3 regions of the Paenibacillus xanthanilyticus genome follow, and region 2 is predicted to be linked to each of the others. Evidence: predicted binding sites of a transcription regulator. Region 2 holds the regulator's gene; each other region holds the start of a gene.
What was found. Region 2 encodes NrdR, which represses ribonucleotide reductase genes. Its sites were predicted from a motif close to AACACNATATATNGTGTT; they were not measured.
Positions count from the first base shown of each region.

Region 1: the regulator NrdR is predicted to act here: its motif matches at 3,114-3,131, upstream of ACFSKT_RS18320 (adenosylcobalamin-dependent ribonucleoside-diphosphate reductase).
Region 3: the regulator NrdR is predicted to act here: its motif matches at 3,709-3,726, upstream of nrdI (class Ib ribonucleoside-diphosphate reductase assembly flavoprotein NrdI).

Region 1 is NZ_JBHUHA010000002.1:276,984-283,588, forward strand. Features, by position in the region: gene ACFSKT_RS18315 (M20 family metallopeptidase) at 1-318, shown strand, start outside; gene ACFSKT_RS18320 (adenosylcobalamin-dependent ribonucleoside-diphosphate reductase) at 458-3,085, opposite strand; gene ACFSKT_RS18325 (DEAD/DEAH box helicase) at 3,356-5,164, shown strand; gene ACFSKT_RS18330 (YqhG family protein) at 5,161-6,138, shown strand; gene ACFSKT_RS18335 (hypothetical protein) at 6,295-6,605, shown strand, end outside.
Region 2 is NZ_JBHUHA010000002.1:711,239-717,843, forward strand. Features, by position in the region: gene ACFSKT_RS20205 (LLM class flavin-dependent oxidoreductase) at 1-1,233, opposite strand, end outside; gene ACFSKT_RS20210 (SDR family oxidoreductase) at 1,622-2,380, shown strand; gene ACFSKT_RS20215 (MerR family transcriptional regulator) at 2,422-2,808, opposite strand; tRNA gene ACFSKT_RS20220 (tRNA-Ala) at 3,130-3,202, opposite strand; gene nrdR (transcriptional regulator NrdR) at 3,252-3,731, opposite strand; gene ACFSKT_RS20230 (alpha/beta-type small acid-soluble spore protein) at 3,891-4,109, shown strand; gene ACFSKT_RS20235 (pectate lyase family protein) at 4,458-6,101, shown strand; gene ACFSKT_RS20240 (hypothetical protein) at 6,129-6,605, opposite strand.
Region 3 is NZ_JBHUHA010000001.1:3,758,315-3,764,919, forward strand. Features, by position in the region: gene nrdF (class 1b ribonucleoside-diphosphate reductase subunit beta) at 180-1,130, opposite strand; gene nrdE (class 1b ribonucleoside-diphosphate reductase subunit alpha) at 1,172-3,256, opposite strand; gene nrdI (class Ib ribonucleoside-diphosphate reductase assembly flavoprotein NrdI) at 3,243-3,602, opposite strand; gene ACFSKT_RS16170 (hypothetical protein) at 4,300-4,704, shown strand; gene ACFSKT_RS16175 (CBO0543 family protein) at 4,699-5,208, opposite strand; gene ACFSKT_RS16180 (RNA polymerase sigma factor) at 5,603-6,187, opposite strand; gene ACFSKT_RS16185 (alpha/beta hydrolase) at 6,287-6,605, opposite strand, start outside.

The DNA.
Region 1 (6,605 bases), 430 kb from region 2:
TTGTCGGACGTCTTTACCTCCAATTTGCTTGAGGCCGGTATTCCGGAGCGCGACATTACGACCGGCGTGGATCATGGCTCGCTGGACCTCGGCAATGTATCGCTGCGCTGTCCTGCGATCCATCCCTACGTCAAGATTGTCGAGGAACGTTATTTGCTGCATACCGTCGAATTCCGCGATGCCGCCATGACGGAGCGCGCCCTCGAAAGAATGATTTTCGGCGCGAAAATGCTGGCGGCTACCGCCTATGATGTGATGACGAACCCCGAGCTGCTCGCGGATATCAAAGCGGAATTCGATCAACAAAAAACAACCTAAAGCGTTCGCTTGGCTGCTGATTCCCCGGATTAAACGCCCTCGGCAACCGCACGGGTACTACCAGACAACAAAAACAACAAAAAAGCCAGGCTGGATCATCGTCCAACCTGGCTTTCTTGCGTTATATTCCCCTATCGCATTACGTGCAGCGGCTGTACCCGCAAGTTCCGCACGTCTTGCAGCCTTCGATGTGCACGAGCGTCGCGCCGCCGCAAGACGGGCACAAGTCGCGCGGGTGCGCTTCCGATGGCTTGCCGCCGTAGGCTGCGGAGCCAGCGGAAGACGGAGGTGCGATCGTCGGCAGCGTCGCGAAGGACGGCGTCTCGGCTTCAACCGATGCCGCTTCCTCCCCGTTGGCCGAGATGTGAAGCTCGAGCGATTTGGCCACGGCATCCGCGATGGACTCCACGCGGTTCGCGCCGAAGCCGATCGCGCCGGAGCCGCCGATGCCTTTCAAATGCTTAATGAGCAGCTGCACTTTGTTGCCATGCTCGCCGTAGCGCAGGAACAACGAGCAGACACGGCCAAGCGCTTCCGCCATCGCGAAGACGTCGGAGCCCGCTTTGCCGACATTCAAGAAAATTTCGACCGGCGTGCCGTCGAGATCGTTGATCGTAATATAGGCCATGCCGAATGGCGTATTAATCTTGTATGTCGCGCCGCGTAGAATGGATGGACGGCGCTTATACTGCTTGTCGATGATCGGTTCCGCGATCTTGTTCGCCTCGACCGCCGCGGCGACGGCCGTCTCCGCCGCTACTTTGAACGCCGCAGCCGCAGCTGCTTCCCGATCGTCTGTCGCAGGTTGAACGGCCTCCTGCGCCTTGTCGTCTTCATCCTTCTTGGTCGAGAGCACCTGAACGTCGCGGCTGCCGTCGCGATAGATCGTAACACCCTTGCAGCCCAGCTCGAAGGCCAGCTCGTAGAGCCGCTTCGTCTCATCGACCGTGAAGTCGTTCGGACAGTTCGCCGTCTTGGAGATGGAGCTGTCGACCCAGCGCTGGATCGCCGCCTGCACGCGAATGTGATCTTCCGCCGACAGGCTCATGGATGTCACGAAATAATCAGGCAGCTCTTCGCCCGGGTTCGCATCCTTCCACTCCTGCGCGATCGGCACGTATTGCTTGTCGAAGCCAAGACGGCTTTGACGGAAATATTCAAACGCGAAGTACGGCTCGATACCGGTCGACGTGCCGACCATCGTCCCCGTACTGCCGGTCGGCGCCTGCGTAAGCACCGTGACGTTCCGCATGCCGTTCGCCGCAACCGACTCGCCAAGCTCCGGGTAGGTCTCGATCATTTGCTTCATAAATCCGCTTTGCACGAATTTGTCCGCCTCGAACGCTTCGAATGAACCTTTCTCCGCCGCGATATCGGAGGATGCCATATACGATTCGCGCGCGATAAAGCTATAGAGCTTATCCAAGAACAGCAGCGATTCCGGGCTGCCGTAACGGATTTTCAGCTTGATCATGAGCTCGGCAAGACCCATGGAGCCTAAGCCGACGCGGCGTTCGCGCTTCTGATTCCGCTCGTTCTCTTCGAAATGATACGGCGTCGCATCGATGACATTGTCCAGGAAACGCACGGCGTAGCGGGTAACCTTGCCCAGCTCGGCCCAATCCACGTCCTGGTTCGCTTCATCGTAGAATTTCGAAAGATTAATCGCGGACAAGTTGCAGACGCCCCACGCAGGCAGCCCTTGCTCGCCGCAAGGGTTCGTCGCGATGAGCGGATTGAAGTACCAGCTGTTGGACATCTGGTTGTAATATTCCATAAAGACGACGCCTGGCTCCGCCGATTTCCAGGCGGATTCGATGATGGTGTGCCAAATTTCGCGTGCGCGCACCGTCCGGTAATGAATGACGCGTTTGCCTTGCGCGCGCCATTTCGCCAAGTCGCCGTCCCAATCTTCGTCGTACCCTTCTTCCTTCGTATCCGGGAACACCAGCTCCCAATCCAGATCCTCTTTCACCGCGCGCATGAAATCGTTGCTGACGCAAACCGACAGGTTGGCGTTCGTCACTTGACCCATGGTCTGCTTAACGGTAATAAAGTCGAGCACGTCCGGATGCCAGTCGTGAATCATGAGCATGAGCGCGCCGCGGCGGCTCCCGCCCTGCTCGATCAATCCGGTCGTGTAGCTGAACAGCCCGCCCCAGGACACGGCGCCGCTGGAGGAGCCGTTGACGCCCTTCACGACCGCACGTCTCGGACGGAGCGACGAGAGATTAATGCCGACACCGCCCCCGCGGGCCATGATCTCCGTCATTTCGGACAATGTCTCCATGATGCCACCGCGGCTGTCCTTCGGGGAAGGAATGACGTAGCAGTTGAAGAGCGTCAGCTCGTCGCTTGCGCCGGCGCCGGCTGCGATCCGGCCTCCTGGAACAAGCTTCCAATCATCAAGCAAATAGCGGAATCTCTCGCGCCATAGATCGCGTTTCTCTTCCGTCGGCTCAGCGCCCGCAATCGCGCCTGCCAGCCGGTCCCACATTTCCTCGGGCGTGCGCTCGACCGTCAGCGTCAGCTTCTCGACCGGCGTGTTGATCGTCTCGCCGCTGCGCAGCAGAACGGTCGCTTCGTCGCCGCTGCGGGCAATGACCTCGCCGACTTCTTTCGTCGGGAACTTAGGGTCGTCTTTCGTCAGGACGAGCACCGTATCGCCCATTTTCGCAAGCTCCGGCGATGCTTGCTTCCATGCATAACGATCCAAAAATATTTTCTCGCTCAATCCCTCTAACCGGCTGCTGCTCTTCGTAACCATTGACATCTGTTCCTCCCCATAAGCTTCGTTCACTATATCTTGTGTCCTCATGCTATTGTATCACACTAAATATAGACGTAAATAGTGAAAAACAGCCTATTCGGACAACCTAACGCGGTACAAGCTCGCTCTAGCTGGCTGTATCTTCTTCGGGCGCTATTTTTCCTAATCCGAACGTTACAGCTTTTTCTCACGCCCTCTTATGAATTGCTATGATCAAGGTCATACTATGAAGGACTTGTATACCCTTTACCTGGAAAGGAGTTCCTCATGACGCAACCTGCGAACGATCTACGAGGGGATCAGCCTTCCTCCATTCTGACGCGGAAATTAAACGCGCACGTCAACGTCCAGTTCGACAGAACCTGGTTCACCGAACTGCAGCAGCGAGTCGATCGCAACGGCCCGTGGGACGATTGGACGATGTATCAATTAGCCGTCGAAGCCGATCAATCGAAATTGATCGCGAGTTTCGATGATTTGCAGTGCATGAGAACGCTGCCCGCGCTCGAACCGATGCCGCATCAGATCAGCACGGCTCGCAAGGTGCTGCACGAAATGAGCGGCCGCGCGATTCTCGCCGACGAAGTCGGGCTCGGCAAGACGATCGAAGCCGGACTTATTTTGAAAGAATACATGGTTCGCGGGCTTGTTAGCCGGGTGCTGATTCTCGTCCCGGCCTCGCTCGTGCTCCAGTGGGTTCGGGAATTGAACCAGAAGTTCGGCATCCCCGCCATCGCGCAGAAAAAAGAACACTCTTGGCAGAACGACGTCGTCGTCGCGTCGATCGATACGGCCAAACGCGACCCTCACCGGGATATCTTGCTGGGTCAAGACTACGATCTGCTTATTATCGACGAGGCGCATAAGCTGAAGAATAAAAAAACGACCAACTATCAGTTCGTCAATCAGCTGCGCAAAAAGTATTGCCTGCTGCTGACCGCCACGCCCGTACAGAACGACCTGGACGAGCTGTATAACCTTATCACGCTGCTCAAACCGGGACAGCTCGGCGGTCAAAGCGAATTCTCGGCGAATTTCGTTGTGGATAAGCGCGTGCCGAAGAACGAGGACCGGCTCCAGGAAGCGCTCTCGAGCGTCATGGTTCGCAATCGGCGGGGCGACGGCGGCATCCAGTTCACGAAGCGGATCGTCAAGAATATCCCCCTCCCGCTGTCTACCGAAGAACAGGCGCTGTATGACGCGGTGACCGGCTTCGTGCGCGACCGCTATAACGAGAGCGGCGGCGACTGGTCCAGTATGCTGGCGCTCGTGACGCTGCAGCGTGAGGTGTGCTCCAGCCGCGACGCGGTATTCCTGACGCTCGTGAACTTGTTCAAGAAGACGGCCGAGGATTCGCCGATCCGCGCGAAAATTTGGGAGCTCGTCGAGTTCATTCGCAATATTCAAGCCAACTCCAAAGCGGAGAAGGCGATGGAGCTCATTCGCGAGATGAACGACAAGGTGATCATTTTCACGGAATATCGGGCAACGCAGGAATATCTCCTGAACTACTTCCGGCAGCACAACCTCGTGGCCGTCCCTTACCGCGGCGGCATGAACCGAGGCAAGAAAGACTGGATGATGGATCTGTTCCGCGGACGCGCGCAGGTGCTGATCGCGACCGAAGCCGGCGGCGAGGGCATTAATCTTCAATTCTGCCACCACATCATCAATTTCGATCTTCCCTGGAACCCGATGCGCGTCGAGCAGCGGATCGGGCGCGTGCACCGGCTCGGACAGAAGAACGACGTCAAAATTTATAATCTCTGCACGCTGGGCACGATCGAAGAGCATATCGTCGAGCTGCTGCACGAGAAAATTAATTTGTTCGAGTTGGTCATCGGCGGGCTGGATCATATTCTCGAACGGTTCGAGAAAGAGGATCAAACGCTGGAGCAGCGGCTGTCCAAAGCCATGCTCGAGGCCGGCAATACGCAGGAGCTGCGCAGCCGTATTCAAGATCTCGGGGATTCGCTCAGCCGCCTGAAAGAGGAAGTCGAGTCGGAGGAAATCGAAGATACGCCGATCGGCGCCATCCTTGACGCGGTCGGCCAAACGGTGGAGGTGCGCCCATGAACGAGCGACAGGTGCATAAATTCGTCCAGCGTTATTTGGAGACGACGGACTGCCGCGTCGTGGAAAAATCGCCCGCGCATTTTATCGTCAAATTGTCGCCGCAAGCCGACCGGGATCTGACCAATCGCCCCTTCTATTGGAGCTTCGTCGACCGGACGGGCGCCGATCCCGAAACGATGACGATGCTGCTCATTACCGACAAGAAGAAATACGAGGAACGTCAGAGCAGCGAGCAGCAGGACGGGAATCAGCCGGGGACCGCACCGGGCAACGGTACGGGCGCGGGGACCGCGATCGGAGCAGCCGCGGATGCCGCCATCGGCCGCTCGTTCGGCTTCGTTCATGGCAGCTTGAACACGAACCAGCGCATTCCACGGGAAGATCTGCACTTCGGTTCGCGCAAATTGGAGCAGCTCTTTCAGTCGGCGAAGTCCGGCGGCAGCTACGTGTGCCTGTTCCAGGAGCCAGACCGAAAGAATGCCCACCCGCTTCAATCCACCGCTTATACGGCTTGGCTGGGCCTCAATCTGAAAGTCGAATTCGCGTGCGACATGAAGCGCGAGGAATTCCATTCGATTGGCGTATCGCTGGCGACCGGTCAATGCGTCGAAGGGTTTCACGAAACGATGCTTGCGCTTCGGATGACGCCTCGCTTGCCGCCTAACGTGCACACCGCCAAAAATGCGCTAACGCTGAATAAAGCCGCTTCCTTGGCCGAGTCGCTGATCGAACGCAAGCTGAAAAGCTATGATTACGGCTGGGCGCAAGGAGCGGCCGCGCGACTTCAAGAGGAACTCGCCACGATTCGGCATTATTACGAGCCCTTGGTCGCCGCGGCCGAGGATGAAGAGATTCGCGCTTCCATCCAAACGCAATTCGAGCGCCGGCAAGACGAAATCCGCTGGCAGTATGAGCCCCGCGTAAGCGTATCCGCCATAAACTGCGGCATTTTCTATTTGGCAGGAATCGGGTAACGACAAGAAGAAGGAGATTGACCGTTAATCCGAAGTTATGCGGCAAAAAAAGAAGGAGCTTGTCCCGCCTCGGCGCGACAGGTTCCTACATGCTTCGTACGCGGGCTGCGGTACAATGTCCATACTTATACTTCGCGGAAGAGCAGGTGAGCCATTATGCGTAAATGGATTCCTCTATGTGCGGCAATGCTCGTCATGTTAATGGGTAGCGGGAGCGTATTAACGGCCGCGGCGCCGCAGCCGCAAAAAATCGTGAGCGGTGTACCATCGCCTGCATCCGAGCTTGAACGGCAAGCGGCATTCTGGATTCAATCCATCGCCAGCCAAAACGGCTTCCAAGACTGGCTCGGCGCTAAAGCCGAGATCACGCCGATCGGGCCGGGTCAGCACGGATGGCTGGTCACGCTGCGCGGCGCCGATTCGAAGCCGGTCGGATATATGATTATTCATGCGAAAGAGGAGGGCGG
Region 2 (6,605 bases):
CAATTCCGGGACCACCAGCTCCGCGAAGTCCTCCAGTCCTCCTGGCAAATAAGGCGGCATCACGTTAAATCCATCGCTCGCTCCTTGCTCGAACCATTCCTCTAATTGATCGGCCACCTGAACAGGGGTCCCTGCGAACACCCGATGTCCGCGGCCGCCGGCCAACTTATAAATGAGCTGTCGGATCGTTAGGTTCTCGTTCGCGACCAGATCGGCTATGAGCTGATAGCGGCTTTTATTGCCGTTAATCTCGGTCACTGGAGGGAGCTCGGGCAATGGACCGTCCAGCGGATACGAGGAGAAATCTATGCCGGTAACCCACCGAAGCTGATTAAGCCCATAAGCCGGCACCGTCAACTCATTCAGCTCCTGTTCCTTCTCCCTTGCTTCCGATTCGGTCGGCGCGATGATCGGGCAAATTCCCGGCAGAATCTTGACTGAATCGGGATTACGGCCAAACTTTGCTACCCGTCCTTTCACATCGGCATAGAACTGCTGCCCTTCCAACAGCGTCTGCTGCGCAGTGAAGATCGCCTCGGCGTATTGCGCCGCGAATGCCTTGCCGTCCTCAGAGGAACCCGCTTGCACAAGAACAGGATAACCTTGCGGGGTGCGCGGCACGTTAAGGGGTCCCGTTACATGGAAATAGTGACCCGCATGGTGGATCGCAATGACCTTGGAATCGTCCGCGAAGATCCCGGATTCGCGATCGAACACGATCGCATCGTCCTGCCAGCTATCCCACAGCTTAGTCGCTACATCGAGGAATTCGCGAGCCCGCTCGTACCGTTTGGCATGCTGCAGGTGCTCATTATTGCTGAAGTTAGCCGCCTCGAATTCGCTTCCCGAGGTGACGATGTTCCAGCCCGCGCGTCCATTGCTGATATGATCCAGAGAAGCGAATTTGCGCGCAATGTTGAACGGCTCGTTAAAGGTCGTCGATACGGTGCCGATCAGACCGATATGCTCCGTTACGACAGCCAACGCGGACAACAGCGTGAACGGCTCAAGGCCGACATGGGAGCCGTGGCGGATATTCTTTCCGACGGACAGCACATCCGCCAGGAACAGGGAATCGAACTTCGCCTTCTCCGCGATTTGCGCAAGACGCGTAAAATATCGAATATCCGTTGAACTCTGAGGGTTTGCATCCGTTCGGCGCCACGCCGCCTCATGATGGCCGTGATTTAACAGGAACACGTTCAGGTGCATTTTTTTACGTGTTTGACTCATAGCAAGCACTCTCCTTTTTTCATCTCTCCAAGATCACGTTTTGCCCCCGCGCTATTCCCGTAATACAAAAAGAGCCCATTCATAGATACAATGAAGGGCTCCGGTTGTTCCGGTCGCATGAATTTATTAATATCATATAGACTTACTTGGATTAATGCTATATTAATGCTATTGTTCCTAGCCGTCAACCGCTAACTGTAAATGAAATAAACCGTCACTGCATTCCCCTCTACCGTTACCTAAGCGGATGGGCCCGTTGCTCCCGAATCTGCTAACAGGGTCTCTTGTTATCACCGAAAAATTAGCTATTGACCTTCACGTTAGTGTGAACCTTTATACTCGCCTTAGAAAGACGGCAACACACATTTGAACGGGGAGGAACAAGATCATGAGCACGTATGAAGGAAAGAAGGCTGTTATAACGGGCGGTACGCACGGTATGGGGATGGCAGTGGCCAAATCATTGCTGGCGGGGGGAGCCGAGGTCATCGTGACAGGGCGCAATCCGAAAAATGTAGAAGATGCGAGAGAGGAGCTCGGAGCAAAGGCACATGTCATTCAATCCGATGCATCGCTTATGGCGGATATTGATGCATTACGTGCTTATGTCGCCGAACGGTTCGGGCAGATTGACTTCGTCCACATCAATGCCGGAATCGCACTGCTCGAAGCTTTCACGGAAGTGACCGAAAGCTCGTACGACAAGACATTTGACGTGAATACGAAGGGGGCCTTCTTTACGGTTCAGCGTCTGGCGCCATTCATTCGAGAAGGCGGATCGATCATATTAACGTCTTCTGTGGCAGATGAAGGCGGCAATCCGGGAATGAGCGTTTACGGCGCTTCCAAAGCGGCGCTGCGTTCGTTTGCCTCAGGCTTTGCCGCTGAACTGCTGCCTCGGGGCATTCGCGTCAATGTGGTAAGCCCCGGTTTCATCACAACGCCGACGATGGGTGTAGCCGGATTCTCGGACTCGGAACGGGCCGCCTTTGAGAAGCTTGGCGACCAGATCACGCCAATGAAACGTCACGGCTCGCCGGAGGAAGTGGCCAAGGCCGTTCTGTTTCTCGCCTTTGAGGCCACCTTCACGACAGGCGCCAAATTGTCCGTAGACGGCGGTCTAGGACAAGGCCTTAACGTGCAGTAGGGAACGATGGCACAGATGTCCGCTGTGTCATGCCAAGAAGCTCACGCACGCTGGACGGATATCTGCATCTTATCTTGGCTGGCAGCCGTCAGCTCAATCTGCCGCTCCAGCAGCCGCTTCAATTGGAGCATGGAATCGATCTGGCTTTTCACCTTGCGTAGTTTTCCTTCATAGATTTCCTGCATTTCTTCGCAGTATTCGTAATCGTCCGGCGAGGCAACCTCACACTGGAACAAGCTCCGTATTTCATCTGTCGTCAATCCCAGCTTCAAATAAAGCTGAATCGATCGGATCCGTTCGACGGCAGATTCGCTAAACTCCCGATAGTCGTTGTCAAGTCTGTCGGACGTAAGCAACCCTTTTTCTTCATAATGTCGTATTGCGCGCGGGCTGACACTGGTTAGACGGGACAATTCGCTAATTTTCATTTTTGGGGGCCTCCTCGCACGAGATTCATCTCAATTATATGTCGGTGTGCTTATGGAAAGAAACAATTTCATCGCAAGGAGCACTGGCGTTGCATGAAAGACGCCGCGCTTGTCCACGAAAGTTAATAGGGAGAAGCTTCCTCGCATGTTCCCTGTGCGCAGGACTAGTCCCCTGGTTTGCCCATTTGTAATTCTATCAACACAAAAAAATCCGACCTAAATGGTGCCTATTGGTCGGACATCAAGCCTAAGGGGAATTCATCTCCCGCTAGGCAATTCATACGAAAAAGCCATCACAATTGTGATGGCTTTTCATTCGTATGGAGCCTAGGGGGATCGAACCCCTGACCTCATCGCTGCCAGCGATGCGCTCTCCCAGCTGAGCTAAGGCCCCGTGTATGTCTTACAGACAAGTAAGATCATACCACGTGCGCTCAGCGGTGTCAATCTTTTTTGCCGCCGCTGAGCGGGTGGTTCGATAACAAATTGTTGAGTTCCTTCATGAACATGTCGATGTCCTTGAATTGACGGTACACGGAGGCGAACCGAACGTAGGCCACTTCATCAACCGGGTACAACTCGCCCATGACGATCTCGCCGATTCGCTGGCTATCGACTTCCGTTGAAGCGGTATTGCGTAACTCTTTCTCCACTTGGGAAACAATAACCTCGAGCCGTTCGACCGAGACCGGACGCTTTTCGCATGCCCGAATGAGACCGCGCAGCACTTTGTCGCGCGAGAACTCCTCGCGGCTGCCGTCTTTCTTAATGACGATTAGCGGCGTCTCCTCCACCATCTCGAAGGTGGTGAAGCGGCGGCTGCACTTCTCGCATTCCCTTCTGCGGCGAATGGACTTATTCTCGTTCGCGGGCCGGGAATCCAGCACTTTGGTGCCTGCATAATCGCAATACGGACATTTCATCGTCCTTAACCTCCAGTTCTGTAAGCCGCTTCAGCCGGCGCGATGCCCGCCCGTACTAAGGTGAAACGCTTACGGAAACATTTGCTAACAAATTCGTTGTAATGAAAACCGTCAAGCCGAAACATAATACTGTTACCAACCGCAAGGAGGTGAACAACAATGAGCCAAAATCGCAGCAGCAATCAACTGGTTGTACCACAAGCGAACGCAGCCCTCGACCAAATGAAATACGAGGTTGCTCAAGAGCTGGGTATCTCCATCCCACAAGACGGTTACTACGGTAACATGGCTACGCGTGACGCAGGTTCCCTCGGGGGCTACATCACTCGTAAGCTGGTCCAAATCGCTGAACAGTCCCTTGCCGGTCAATACAAATAATCACTAAGATGGTTGAAGCTTCGGTCAAGCCGCCCTCCACAGGCGGCTTGTACCGGAGCTTCTTTAATTTACGCGCATAGCCTTCGTTCATATTATAAGGGCTTTTTGGATGCAAGGCAAAACCAAATAGCCACCTCGATTAGAGCTCCTGCTTAATATTCCAATCTTCCCCGTTCAAATCCTGCATGCCTTCGCATAAATATAGTCAATGTCATTATTTTTTCGGATAGTGCTCGCATGGTTTCGATTTCCCTTAGACGCCTTTGGCGTTAAATCAGCAAACTTCGCTCCTGTCCATTAACCGTCATCGGGCAAGTCAACGTGACAGAACGGAGGCAGTGAACCGCAATGGCTTTCATCAATGTGCTAGAGGCTCCTTATCTTGTTCAGCTCGATGGCGTTTTTGACGCCTCGATCGCAGTACAACAAGCCATCGACGACCTTGTCAGACAAGGCGGAAACGGGACCGTATACTTACCGGGTGCGAGTCAGCCTTACTTTTGGCGCTACCCCGTTTTTGTTCCCAGCAACATCCGGGTTGTTGGGGATGGCATGACGACAAGGCTTCGCGTCGCCATCAGCGGCGATGAGGGCCGTTGCGCCTTTGTCGTTGGCAATAGCCGCGAATGGAATCGGGCGCGGCGAGATATGCTTGTAGCCTCCAAAATTCGAGGAACGCTCCGGAACGATGCCTTCACGGACATTCCCTTTCAGGACGGCAGACGATTGGAACCCGACGACAGCCGAATTAGGTCCAGGTACGCCAGCATAGAAAACTTATTCATCGATTTCGACTACACTTCGACGCGATCGAATAGCGGAGGTTACGCGATTCAATTCGCGCACGCAGCCAACTGTTTCGCCCGGAATATCTGGATCCGAAACGCGACGCAGGGCATAGGTATCGGCAACGACGTGGATGGATCCACCCCCGGATGCGTGGAGACATGGGCGGAGAACATTTACGTCGAATCGCCCAACAAAGTCTCCTCCTATTATTCGATTGGGTTTATTGCCAACAGCAATCGGTGTTATATCCGCAACGGAGAATCCTACGACCCGGTTGCCGAGACCACCGAACACGGGTCGCTTGCTTCGATCGCGAATTCGAACGCCTGCCGGCTGGAGCATATCCGGGGCCATGTGGGCCGCGGCCAAACCTCGGAAGGGATCCTGATTAACAACTCGCGCGCATGTACCGTGGATACGGCTCATATCGAGAATGCCCGGGTGGGCATAGCAACGCACTTTTATAGCGACGCGGCAAGAGGCGGCATCATTAACGCCGCACATCCCAACCTATTTCGTAATATCGTCGTGAAAAATTCGGACACCATGTTACAGCTTTCCTCGAAATACGATCTATTCGAGCATGTCAGAGGCTTTGGCAACTTGACCGATATCTACTTCAATCTGAACGCGACTGATAATCGAATCCTGGATTCCACTTCGGACCGGATCGGCAAATCGGCCGAGATCGCGACGCTGTCATGGGTGCTGCAAAATAACGTTGTTGGCCCGCGCGAAGGCAAACTTGCGACCGAAGATACCGTATTTCACCCGCTGCATTTTCTGATGCCCCATTCGCACGATGGGATACGCGCGTTTAATCATAATTACATGTCCTTTAATGGAGCTATTAATTGCAGAATCATTGTTCCCTTGCAAGTTCTCGGTATCTATAGTTTGAAGAGCTTTCGTCTGTACTACACCTTTTATGCCGGCAGCGATGCCGCCCAATCGTCGATCGTGGTCACCATCTACCGCCGCCTGACATTCGACAGCAATATCAGCGCCCCGCATCAGGTCCTTAAAAGCGCGACAGCCGGCCCTACCGGTTCAGCGACACAAGACGGCATGATCGACCTGGAAGTCAACGCATTGCGAGCTTCAGGCATCTCCAAAGACATCATTATCGATATTCAGGTGAATAACCCCGTCATGCACTCCATGTTGAAACTCGGGCGAATTACCTCGTATATTAATGAATGAACCCAACAGCGGCTTCGCAAGCGCAACCTAGTCGTTTGCGAAGCCTGGTGTTACCTCATTCTCCTCCATCCATAACACGAAACCCGATGTTCCGCTGAAATTACCGGGAGACACATTAGACGCGATCTGGATCGTATAGCTTTCGCTTATCGGCACATCCTTTATCGTTTCAATCTGTCCGATCCCCATTCTTTTCGCTTGTACGCGAGCCTTGCCTTCTTCCCATAAGCTTAAATCGTAATTATAGCCTGGCGGGGATTGGAGATGCACCGTGACCATTTGTGGCGCTGTAGGTTTGGCTCGTTCGATACGAGCGTAGCCATAGGAACGCCATATTTTCCCCCAATAGGTATCCATGGCCGCATTGGTCCAGTACAAACCGCCTGAAGACTGAAAAAACAACGCCGTTGGTCTTGGTTCAAGCTGGGGTTCAGCGGATAATACCGGAGTGGAAACCGCGACGACGAACGAGGCAATCGATAGCAATGCCAACCCTAATTTCAT
Region 3 (6,605 bases), on a different contig from region 2:
TCGATATCGGGAGTCGCATCCCGTCATTATTGATTCTCATTCTCAATCCATTATAGCCGATTTGCGAATTGAGAACTAGTTTCAATTGCAAAAAAATAAAGACGCTTCCTCCGATTTCGGAGAAAGCGTCTGAGAGCAAGGCCGGCGGTATGCGGACCTGCTTGGATGCCAGCTATCGTTTAGAAACGGAAATCGTCGTCCGTCAGCGGCTCGACGTGGATCGTCCGCACATAGCCATTGCCCTTCTTCGAGAAGAAGTCATGCTGCTTCGTGCGCGTGCTGATGCCATTGAACACGATCGGATTGACGTCCTCTTCCGGGAAAATCGGATCGAGGCCGAGGTTCATGAGCGCCTTGTTCGCGTTGTAGCGGACGAACTTCTTCACTTCCTCGGTCAGGCCGACCGTGCCGTAGAGCGACTCCGTATACTTCTCTTCGTTCGCGTGCAGCAGCTGGAGCAAGCCGTGGAACGTCTCGAGCGCCTCGCGCTGCTCCTCCGCGTCCAGCTTCGCGAACACCTCCTGCGCCAGCACGCCGACGTACAGGCCGTGGATGCTCTCGTCGCGCAGGATCAGGTCAATGATCTCGCCGCTGCTCGTCATTTTGCCTTGACCGGCCAAATAGAGCGGGTAGAAGAAGCCGCTGTAGAATAGGTAGCTCTCCAGCAGCACGGATGCCGCCATCGCCAAGTAGAGGCTCTTCGGCGAGTCGATGTCCTTATAATACTGGGAAATGGTCTCCGCTTTGAGCTGCAGATGTTCATTGTTCTCGACCCAGCGGAATACGCCGTCGATCTCTTCCGTGGACGCCAGCGTCGTGAAGATGCTGGAGTACGACTTGGCATGGATTTGCTCCATCATGCCCATGAAGCCGAGCACCGCCTTGCGCTGCAAGCCGTCGACATGCTCGAGAATCTTCGGCATGCCCACGCCGCCCTGAACGGTATCGAGCAGCGTCAAGCCGCCCAGCACCTTCATGTACAGCTCGCGCTCCGCGTCGTTCAGCGTCAGCCACGACATTTTGTCGTCGGAAAGCGGGATTTCCTCGTCGGTCCAGAATTGCATAATATTCTGATTCCAGAAGGTGATCGTGAAATCATCGTCCGGTCGGTTCCAATTGACAGCTCTCATGCTCATGCGTGTTTCCCCTTCCCATGGTAAAACTGCGCGGTTTACACCGCGCAGCTGATGCACTCTTCCACCGAAAGGCGGTTCGTGCGCGTATAGTAGAGCGACTTCAGCCCTTTGCTTGCCGCATAGATATAGTAACGGGCCAATTGGCGCGTTGTCACGTCGCTGTTGACGTGGAGCACCGTGGAGATGCCTTGATCGACGTGCGGCTGGATCTCCGCGATCAGGTCCAGCACCTTCAGCTGATCCATCTGGTAAGCCGACTTGTAGAAGAAGAAGTTCTCCTTGTTCATGAACGGCATCGGATAATACGTCGTCGAGTTCGCGTACGTGCGCGTCTCGATCTGCTCGACGATCGGCATGACGCTGCTCGTCGCGTTCTGGATGTACGAGATGCTCTGCGTCGGCGCGATCGCCATCCGGTACGCATTGTACAGGCCGTGCGTCTTCACTTGCTCGCGCAGCGCCGCCCATTGCTCCGGCCCCGGCACGTCCATGCCTTCGAAGAGTCCTTTGACCTTCTCGCTCGTCGGACGGTAGTCCGTCGCCACGTAACGGTCGAAGTACGTGCCGCTCGCGTAGTCGGACTTCTCGAAGCCTTCGAACGTGATGCCCGTGTCGCGCGCGATCTCCATGCTTTTCTCGATGGAATAGAAATTCATCATCATGAAGAACGTGCGGGCGAATTCCTTCGCGTCCTCGCTCTCGTAGGCGATTTTGTTCTTGGCGAGGTAACCGTGCAGGTTCATCGCGCCAAGACCGACCGAGTGCAGCTCGCGGTTCGCTTTCGCGACGCCCGGCGCGTTCGCGATCGTCGTCATGTCGCTGACGGCCGTCAGCGCGACCATGCCTTCGAATACCGATTCGCGCAGCTTCTTGTGCTCCATGACGTTCGCGATGTTCAGCGAAGCCAGGTTGCAGCTGATATCGCGGAGGATCTTGTCCTCGGTGCCGTAGTCGCCGATCTCCGACGTCTCCTGCAGCTGGAAGATCTCCGTGCACAGGTTGGACATCTTAATCTGTCCGATCCCGGAGAGCGCATGCGCCGCGTTGGCGTTCGTCTTGTTCATAATATATGGGTAGCCCGATTCGAGCTGGATGGTCGCAATCTTCACGAGCATGTCGCGCGCGCTCATAACCGCTTTCTTCTTGACGCGGTCGTCCGCGAGCAGCGTGTCGTACATCTCGTCCATGTCCAGGTCGTCCAGATGCTTGCCGTACGCCTTATACACCGTGTACGGGGCGAATACGTGCAGCATCTCGTTGGCTTCGGCCAGCTTGTAGAAGCGGTTCGGCACGATCAGGCCGATCGACAGCGTCTTGATGCGGGACTTCTCGTCCGCGTTGATCTTCTTGCTGTCGAGGAACTCCATGACGTCCCAGCCGAAAATGTTGTAGTACGCCGCGCCGGAGCCTTTGCGCTGACCCATCTGGTCCGCGTAGGAGAACGCGTCCTCCATCAGCTTCAGCACCGGCATGATGCCTTTGGCCGCGCCTTCGACGCCCTTGATGGATTCGCCGCGCCCGCGCAGCTTGGACAGGTTGACGGCTACGCCGCCGCCGATCTTGGACAGCTGCATGCACGTCGCCAGCACATAGTTGATCGAGTTGAGCGAATCGTCCGCTTCGAGCAGGAAGCAGGACACCATCTCGCCGCGGCGGCTCTTGCCCGCGTTCAGGAACGTCGGGGTCGCCGGCTGCAGCCGCTGCTCCATCATGGAAGCCGCGAGCGTGCGCGCCGTGGCGCCGTTGCCGCGGCCCAGATGCAGCGCGACGATCGCCACGCGGTCCGGGTAATGCTCGAGGTACAGGGAGTGGTCGTTGCTCTTCACGGCATAATCCGTGTAGAACTTCGACGCGGCCATATACGACGGGAATCGGAAATCGTAGTCGTGCGTGATCCGGTATACGTCCTCGACTTCCTCGGCCGTATACTTCTCGTACAGATCCTCGTAATAGTCGTTATCAATCATATACCGGACTTTATCGGCCGTGCTCGTGAACACCACGCTCTTCCGGTATACCTCTTCCATAAACGCCTCTACGGCTTCTTGATCGCGCTCCAGCTGAAAAAATCCGTCCGCATCGCGCTGCATGAGCAAATTGTTCAATTCAATATGCTTCAACTGCCCGCACCCCCTGTTCAAATCGCTCAACGTCTCTCGCCGTGCCGGCGAGCTCGAATTTATGCAAGACCGGAACCCCGTACATACGAGATATAGTGTCCGCGCTCTTGGCGAACCCCTCTCCCCAATTTCGGTTTCCGCTTGCGCAAACGCCCTTCAATCGCTCATGATTCCGGCGCAAGAAAGCTTGCACCCGGTCAGGGACTTGCCCGAATCCGGTCGTATAGGTGATCAGCACGAAAGGCTCGTCCACCGTCATCGTTTCATCGATTTGAACCGAGCGGGCTTGGACTTTTTCGACAAATCTTCGTACGTTTCCTGTACGGGAATCATAAGCGATCAACATGGCCATTCTCTCTCCTTATACACAGATACTACGAAAGTTGTTCGTAAGTATGCTATACACAGTCTGCTTCGACTTCAACCATATGTAGTCGGCCGAAACTAAATCTATATCAATATATAGTGTTTGTCAATCGTTCTCCCCCTCTCAAACTCGCAATGATACCCTTCATTCCAGCAACCGCGCCACTTTGCTAGATTCGAAAAATTTTTCGACACAAAAAGCGCCGTTTCGTAGCAATCGGCGGTAAGCCTTTTCACTGCGGCACTTCTGAAATTCCTGCCCGAAAATCGGGATTTTGGGAATTTTTTTCGTTCTTGTGGACAGCCTGTGGACGGGATGTGGAGCATTTGTGGACGGCGTGTGGATGGCATGTGGACGATTGTCGAATGCGGGGAGGAAATCGTTGGAGCGGCATCCTTGCAAGCGGTGTTTATCAACAGGCCACCACTAGATATAGTGTTGCCTGCCCAAGGTTAGACGGGGCGGAAACGGTACCGGAGGATGGCTTAGAAACGGTCGATGATTGGACTTGGAGCGACGGGGATCCGAGATGCGGCGAACAGCTCGCGAAGCGGGCCGACGCAAGCGGCATTTTAAGATCATTTTCAGCTTCGCTTTAGGAAGGCTTCAGCTTGCCGCGCTATAGTGGGAAACAATGGCATGATGCCGCAAGCACGCAAAAGGAGGACGCCCGCCGATGACCACCGCGCGACGATGCGCCAGACTCGCCCTTAACCTCATCCTCTCGCTCGCTCTGTTCGCCTCCGGCGCGACCGTCTTGGCGTCCGCGGACCGCTGGTTCGCCGGTACGGCGCGAACGACCGGAGCGCAAGGCGATCCGGCGATCCGCGCACACGCCGCATCCGCGGTTGCGGAGGGAATCGTACGTCCCCCTTTCTCACGCGCGCGGATGCCGGAACCCGGCCTTCCCCTTGGCTTCTTCGCCCGGCTCGGCCTGCTGATCGCGGTCGATCTGGCTGCCGTCAGCGCCATGCTGCTGGCCGTATCGCGCGTGGTTCGCGGCTTACGGACGCAACGCGGTCCGACCGCTCCGCTTCCAGGGAAGGCCGGGCTGCGCCCTCCGTCCGCCGATCGGTCATAGGAGCGGCACCCGGAAAAGAACCAGCCATACCCCCGCGCAGACGACGCTCAGCGCGTAGGCCATCCGCGGTCGCTTGCTGTGCAGCGCCAGCATCGGGAACATTTCGCAATAGAACAGCAGCGACCACGACATGCTCCAACCGTTCTCGTGCGATATTCCCCTCAGCATCAAAAATAACCACTCCCATGTGGCATAAGCCGCGATCCATCCCAGCATATACCGCCCCTTCGCCTTCCATGTCCCCTCCCACGGAAAACACGCTAAGTAAAGCAGCGCCGTCAGCGGGAGAAACATCAGCGTATACAGAAGCTCCGTGGCGTAACGGCTCCCTATTGGCTTCTGGAGCTCATACACCCATAGCGGATATTGCGCGCAGAAGTAATGGTAAGCCAGATCGCAAATGATTATGTACAGAATCGTGGCGTGGTAGTTCCTCCATTTCGCGAATGCGGCTTGCCGCCAATTTATCGCCAGCAGAGCTGCGACGACGCCGATATGCATCATTCCTTCGTTACCTCTTTCATATTACTTTATTTTCCAACATTATGTTCCCTTTCCCCTCCCCTCATACGATTATTTTCCAATTATCTGTAAATTATTGCGTTGCGCGGGCGGCGCTGGGCGCCTGGGTTTCATTCGGGTGGATCATAAAGGTGATGGCGGCGTCTTCGTTGCGATTCGCGTTTCACGCGTTGGCGGCCGGCATTAGGCAAGAATCGAGGATTAACAATTGAGGATTAAGATTGCGGGAGAAAATCGAGCCGGATATCGACCGGCCGGCGGAGAAGTGCAGGAGGGATGCAAGCAGCCCCGCAAAATACGGAGCATGCTCTCATGTCCGGGAAGTACGGATTCCCATCCGGCCTGCCCCGTTCTCGCGATATGCGGGCCATCCGGCTTAACCCAGCCGCATCAGCGCCTCCGTCCAGCGTTCCACGGCTAGCGCGCGTTCGCCCATTTGGCGCGCAGGCCCCAGGCGCTCCGGCCTGAAGCCGGTCTCATACGACGCGGCCGTTCGCTTGCGGAGCGTGGATTTGGAGCGGTGCAGCACCATTTTGACCGCGGGCACCGTGCATCCGAGCCGCTGCGCGATATCCTGGTAGGAATACCCGAGCACCTCAGCCAGCATGAGCATCTCGACCTCGCGCTCCGACAGCGTCTCGGCCATCCATTCCATCATTCCCCGCATGGTCGCGTAATTCGGGTCGTGGCTCGGATGCTGCATGGCTTCATCCACCGGGACGTGCACGCCGCGCCTTCTGCGATGGGCGTCGATCGTCAGGTTGCGGGCGATTTTGTACAACAAGGAGCGCGGATGCCGGAACTCGCCGTCTTTGCGGTAATGTTGGTACGCGCGCAGCATGACGTCTTGAAACAAATCCTCGGCTTCCCATGCATTGGCCGTCAAATAGCGGCAGTACGTCCGAAGATGCGCAAAATGCGGCGTCACGGCATCCTCAAATTCGATCATCCACGGCGGCATCGCGCTTCCCCTCCCGGTTGCAAGTTCGTCTGCTACCAGTGTACCAGCGCAATGTGAACAACCGATGTCCGCGGGGGCCGCCGAGGATGGCCTTGTGATTTAAGCTTCAACGGCGATGAGCCGCGCGTTCAGCCATAGCAGCATGGCAGCGAATACCTCGCTTCGGCCTCGTTCGTTGTGCAGCTCGTGCTTGAACCCCGGCCAGGCCATGAATTCGCACATATCGCCCGCGCGTTCGGCGAACTGCTTGCTGGCCTCCATCGAGGTCACCTTGTCGTCCCCGCCGTGCATGAGCAGCGTCGGCACGCTCAGCTCGGCAGCATGCGCAAGCGCCCACTGCCCCGCCTGCTGCACGCCGAAGAAGAAAGCCGCCGTAATATTCCCGTGCCCAAGCGGATCCTCGATATACCGTCTGGCC